One region of the Paenibacillus sp. FSL H3-0329 genome, then DNA from elsewhere that is predicted to be linked to it. Evidence: riboswitches for the same ligand, from Rfam matches in the RefSeq annotation. Region 1 holds a riboswitch; the other holds the start of a gene.
The links. Region 1 has a riboswitch for cobalamin ahead of metE (5-methyltetrahydropteroyltriglutamate--homocysteine S-methyltransferase). Riboswitches for the same ligand answer to the same signal wherever they lie in the genome.
Positions count from the first base shown of each region.

Region 2: linked by a shared signal. The riboswitch ahead of NSQ66_RS04505 (DUF4430 domain-containing protein) and the one ahead of metE (5-methyltetrahydropteroyltriglutamate--homocysteine S-methyltransferase) in region 1 are both predicted to bind cobalamin.

Region 1 covers NZ_CP150150.1:4,886,214-4,889,361, forward strand. Annotated here, with positions in the region: gene metE (5-methyltetrahydropteroyltriglutamate--homocysteine S-methyltransferase) at 1-1,218, opposite strand, end outside; cobalamin riboswitch at 1,373-1,579, opposite strand; gene NSQ66_RS21690 (undecaprenyl-diphosphate phosphatase) at 1,679-2,539, opposite strand; gene NSQ66_RS21695 (DedA family protein) at 2,590-3,148, opposite strand, start outside.
Region 2 covers NZ_CP150150.1:1,041,972-1,045,119, forward strand. Annotated here, with positions in the region: gene NSQ66_RS04500 (hypothetical protein) at 1-1,402, shown strand, start outside; cobalamin riboswitch at 1,530-1,733, shown strand; gene NSQ66_RS04505 (DUF4430 domain-containing protein) at 1,903-3,148, shown strand, end outside.

The DNA of each region.
Region 1 (3,148 bases):
AAGTGCAAGCACTTGCTCCGCCACATCCTTACGGCCACGCTCAGGTAGTGCGCGGAACGCTGCAATAGCTTCACGACTAGCGGCCAGCGCTGCTTGAGAAGCTTCTCCTTTATCTGCGACGGCTGCTCCGAGCAGACTAAGCTCTTTAAGCTTCTCATCGGCAAAGGCTAACGCATTCTTAACTGTCGCCTTCAGCTTCACTTCACCTTGAACGGTGACTGGGACATGCAGCAGACTGCAAGAAGGCTGAAGAATAAGACGATCAAGCGGTACATGAACGCTGAGCTTTTCTACCAGTTGCAGCTTGGCGTCTAAATCGGAACGCCAAATGTTCCGTCCATCAATAATTCCGGCACCCAGCCATTTGTCCTTCGGCCAGCCAAGACGTTCGATGGAAGCCAGATTCGTTCCACCATCGTGCACAAAGTCAAGACCCAAGCCTTGAACAGGCAGCTCTAGCAGTGCCTCCAGCGGCTCAGCAGCTTCAAAATACGTCTGTAAAATAATATTCAAGCCCGGCACGGAGCCGGCAATGTCTGTGTATATCGAGTTAAGCAGTGTTAATTCTTCTTTACTTATGCCTGTAACAATCGCTGGCTCATCGATTTGTACCCAGCTTACCCCTTCTTGCTTCAGTTCCTGTAGCAGTTGAACATAGACTGGAACAAAACGTGCAGCAATCTTGGCGATATCTGCCGCTGCGTAACCTTTGGACAGCTTAAGGAAGGTATACAGACCTAAAAGTACCGGTTTACCTTCAATCCCTGCCTGCGATTTAGCAAAACGATAAGCCGCTAGAGGTTTGTTTTCAGTCAGGCGTGGTGTTTGTGTGCCGATCTCTGGAACGATATAGTGATAGTTCGTATTGAACCATTTGGTCATCTCGCAGGCAGTAGCCTCAGCATTACCACGGGCCATTGCAAAATAAAGATCAAGCCCGATGTCGCCGCCATCATACGCATACCGTGGAGGTACGATTCCAAACATAACAGCCGCATCCAACACATGATCATAAAATGTAAAATCATTTACCGGAATAAGCTCAATTCCTGCTTCTTGCTGGGTCTTCAAATGCTGCAGCTGGATTGCTGCCATTTCGGAGCGGAATTGCTCCTCATTTATTTTCCCCTGCCAGAATGCCTCCAGTGCCTTTTTCCATTCGCGGTTCTTTCCGATTCTCGGATATCCAAGATTGCTTACTTTTACCTTATTCGTCATTTCGATACACTCCCTCTTCAATCTCTTATTTCAAACTCCAAAACTACTTGCTTTCCTATAAAAAAGAGCGCCCTTCCCTAAAAAAGTCAAAGGGAAAGACGCCCATGATATACCCATGGTTAACGTCTAACACCTCCCTATCTTCCGTAGGTGAAGCAGTGCTGTTGAAACAGGCAGGTCTCCTGGCTAGCGGCGTCAACATCTTGAGCAGTCTTCCCAGCAGTAGTAAATTGCCAGTGACCTCTGTTGCTCGAGATTCTTCCGTTACAGTGGCGGGACCGCATCGGCTTCGAACCGAATTTCCCTATTAAGCCTACCGAATTACTATTTTCCGGTCAGCACCTGTCTCCGATATCATTCATCATTTGAGTGTCTTAATCTGATGTCATCATACGTGAAAGCCCCAGCAATCTGCAATAGATTACTGGGGCTTCTGTTATATCGATTCCTTATAACGGACTTAGAAAAATACGAAATATACTACAGCAGCAAGAATTATACGGTATATAGCAAACGGTAAGAGCTTGATACGATTGATCAGTTTTAAGAAGAAACGCATCGATAACAGCGCAAATAGGAAGGCACTAATAAAGCCTGCAATAAAAAACGGCAGCGCGTCCATGGTGAAATATTGCCAGTTCTTCATCAGTGACAACAGACTGGCACCTGCCATGATGGGTACTGCCATAATAAACGTAAAATCAGCAGCGGCACGATGGCTCATCCCGAGGATTACGCCACCAGAAATCGTCGAGCCCGAGCGTGAAAATCCAGGCCATAACGAAAAACACTGTACAAGACCTACACCAAGTGCCTGTTTGTATGTAATCTGATCTACACTCTCAGTTCTGATCTTCTTCGGCCCAAACAGATCCGCAATAATCATTAATATAGCCCCGATCACTAGACCAATTAACACCGTTGAGGTAGAGAATAAATGCTCATCAATATAATCATTAAACAGAACACCTAACACACCTGCAGGCACTAACCCTACCAGAACCTGTGTCAGCTTGAGGTGCCCGCCCTGCTCTAACTGCGGTAGCTTCTCTGTTACAGGATCCAACTGCTTACGGCTGAAACGCCTTAAGCCCAACAGATCAATGAATCGATTTCTAAAAATCACAACAACCGCTAATATAGAACCCAGTTGAATAACTATTTTGAAGGTATTTGCCGTATATTGTCCAAATAACTCCTGTGATTTCAGCCACATATCATCAACAATAATCATATGACCCGTGGAGGATACTGGAGCAAATTCGGTTAAACCTTCAACAAGCCCCAAAATAATGGCTTTAATAATCGTTAATAGCTCCATGTGTTTCCCTCCTTTTTAATAGTCATTTCTATTATCAGTCCTCCACCCGCTTAGCCCTCAGTGTTCATTCTCCGGCTGCGTTTGCGGAAGTACAGAAACCCAAGAATAACTAATCCGCCAGCAATTAGTACATAGACCACATTGGAGTACACATCCATGTACATGGCAATGTCTTCCCAGGATTCGCCCAAAGCCGCGCCAATAAGCACAAGCAGCAAATTCCATCCCAATGTGCCAATCGTTGTGAAGATCATAAATACTCCAAATTTCATACCTGACATTCCCGCCGGAATCGAAATCAGACTGCGGACCAGAGGAACCATCCGACAAAACAATACAGTCCAATAGCCATATTTATCAAACCAGGCGTCAGCCTTGTGGATATCTTTTTTAGTGACGCGAATTAGGCCCCCCCAGCGTTCAACCAGTTTCTCTAACCGGCTCACATCCAATAATCGGCCAATATAATAGAGAATTACTGCACCCAGTAGTGATCCAGCAGTGGCAGCAATGATTACACCAGGGATCGTTAAGCTCGTCGTAGTGGTCATAAATCCTCCAAAGGGCAGGATCACTTCTGAAGGAATTGGTGGAAATATATTTTCAAAG
Region 2 (3,148 bases), 3.0 Mb from region 1:
TCGCCGCAAAGGAACAGGAGTTGCTCCTAAGGCACTCTCCCTAATGCAGGATCTTGCTGCTTCAGCAGATAGATTCTTACTGAACCGCTTATCGCTTTCTGATATGACGCAGGAGGAGCTTCTGGAGGTAGTTTTTTTACGGTATGGTAATGTTGTCGATTGGCAGCCGCCACTGGATAGGATTAGCAAGCAGAAAGAGAATGCGCTGCGTGCCGCTTACCGCTGGTTTGGTGAAGAGAAGCCAAATGAAGAGATTTTTACAGGATTGTCTCCGCAGGAACTAGATGATGTGCAGCTACTGGGTCGTCGTTTGCTAAAAGAGGCGCGTGTTCTAGAACCCTTTGAACGGCTTCCGCTAGCCTTTTACTATACAACTCAGCGTGAAGGGGGTCCGCTGGATTACGATGCGCTTCTGGAGCTGTTAAAGCGTAAAGCCGGTTCCGACAAAGAAATCATCTATCGGTTTTTTGCTTGGTCGCAAGGCAATCCTTTATTTACGGTTTCGAATAAAAAGCTGCAACCGGGTTACCGTAAGGCGATTCTGAAGTATTTCCTGAGCAGTGATCGTGAAGCGTTCAAGAATCGGGAATTCCGAAAGAACTATGTCGCGGCAGCTCGGCCTGCTCTGCAAAATGTGTACAATGAAGCCCGCTCCCAACTGGCTTCCCCGCTGGCGCGCTGGATCAGCCGCAGCCGATTTCGACTCTTAATCTCCGGCTCCATTACGGGTATTCTGGTGATTATTGCAATTATCGTATTCAGTATGCTGCGTCCGGATGATACGAAGACGGCTCTGCCGGGAACAAGCCCTGAGCCGACCCCTGTTCAGAGTGCAGGCAATGTGCTGCCTCCGGCTTCAGTATACTTGAAGGATCAGAGCGGCGAAGGAGATAAGGGGAGCAGCATATTGGTGTTCACCTTCGCAAGTGCAGATGACTGTGTGCAGTTTCAACCGACTGAGATTAGTTTAATGTCTTCGTCTACAGAGATAGATAAAAGCTTTAAGGTCGCTGCTACGAATGGGACTTGTCCAGTGCCGTCAACGGATGGGACGGATGAGAGAAACGCCGCTGACGAGTCAGATGCCGCTGGCACTACTGGAGGAACAGCAGAAGGTGCAGATGCTACTAATGCTGTAGCTGATGTATCTCCGTCTCCTACGCCTTCCTCTGATGCTGAGGACAGCACTGGGTTGCCTTCCGCAACAGCTGTGACTGAAGGGGAACAACCTTCCTATCAGGTTGAGGTTACATTGGAGCCTGGAGCGACAATTTTAGAGAAAAGTATGATCAAAGCCGGAAGATTTACATTGATCGTAGATCCCGATCCTAATATTCCACCAGCTTCTGATTCAAGTGCTGAACCTTCCCCAACTGCAAGTCCGGAAGGAACAGTCGAATAACAAGCTTTCTGAACAGCAATACCTACCGGCAGGTGGCGTATTGCTGTTCATTTTTTTGCTGCCCTTACTAAGCTTTTCTATAGACATGCTATGTATTAATAGATATGATTATGGATGTCAAAATAAGATACTACATACTGGAAAAGGTGCAGACTCTATCAATCTAGTCGTCTGCTTAAAAGGGAAGTCCGGTGCAAGAGTCCGGCGCGGTCCCGCCACTGTATGTGCGGAGTTTTTCTTCTATAAGCCACTGCCCCTAAGGTAGGGTGGGAAGGTGAAGAACAGCGATGAAGCATCAGCCAGGAGACCTGCCTTTTTCGTGAGCGTTTCTATTCTTCGTGGGGTAAGAATGTGGAACATATACAGATGGACTGTTGGCAGGAAGCAAGCGCCTCAGCCTCGATTTGTAATCTTCCCTGACCGCCCTCCAAAGGGGCGGTCTTTATGTTATGCGTCTTATTCCCAGCAGTACCCATTCTTATACAGAAAGAGGTTAAACAATGAAGAAAATCATGTCTTCCAAGTTTGTAGCACTTGGGCTGGCCTTATTCATGGTCATTTCAATTCTAGGAACATCTCTTGCTCCGGCAGGACAAATATTTGCAGAAGCGAGCGCTGGCTCCGGTCTGGAAGCAACTGCTGCGGAGCGGATTAATGTTGCGGATGCGACTTATGCGGCTGCAGAATATCTCTTGAAAGGTGGCGTGCAATCGGATTGGCAAGCTATTGGATTAGCGCAAGCAGGATATAAGCTGCCAGCCAGTTACCATTCAGAGCTTGAGAAAAAAGTAAAGGATGCAGCTGGCAATTTCGCCAATGTAACCGATTATGCTCGAATCGTGCTCGCAGTGAGAGCGATTGGTGCAGATCCTACTAGCTTTGCTGGTAACGGAACGACTCCTGGCTATAATCTGATTGAGAAAATTTATAATAACAGCAAGCTCAGTGAACAGACGCTAAATAATCCGGTATATGCTTTACTTGCGCTGGATTCTGGTAAATATAATATCCCAAGTGACGCGAAATGGACGGCGGATAAGCTCCTTACGGAGATTCTCTCCAAACAGAATCCGGATGGGGGCTTTGCATTAACCTCAGGCGCAAGTGAGCCTGATATGACAGCGATAACCTTGACGGCTCTGGCGGCACATAAAAATAATCCCGAAGCCTACTTAGCAGGGCTACAAGCCGTAGCTTGGTTATCTGCAGCTCAAGATAGCCATGGGGGTTACGGTGACAGTGCTGAAAGTAGCGCACAAGCAATCCTTGGACTCGCATCCTTCGGAGTTGATCCTAGTGGATTAGAATACACCAAAAACAAAGTGGATCTAATGGAGAACCTGCTTAGCTATCGTCTAGCTGATGGTAGCTTCACCCATAGCCGTGGTGGAAGCAGTAATGTTCTGGCGACAGAGCAAGGACTTCAGGCGCTGGTTGCGTATAATTTGCTGTATAAAGGAAGCAACAGTAAGCTATACGATTTTTCCAAATCCTCCGTTCAGAGCTCACTCATCTACGCTCCTGTAACGATTGAGGGACCACGGGCCACGTTGGCACAAGGGTACGCCTATGCTGGCAACGCACTTGGAGCGTTAGAGAAGCTGGCGCTTCAAACGAACTTGCCGATCACGAATCCTTCGGGCAGTTATGTGACTGGCATCGGAAGTATTGCTGCTGGAAGCTTTGGTGGTTATGACGGATGGATGTATGTTGTATCACGTGACGGAAAATGGATTAATCCCGATG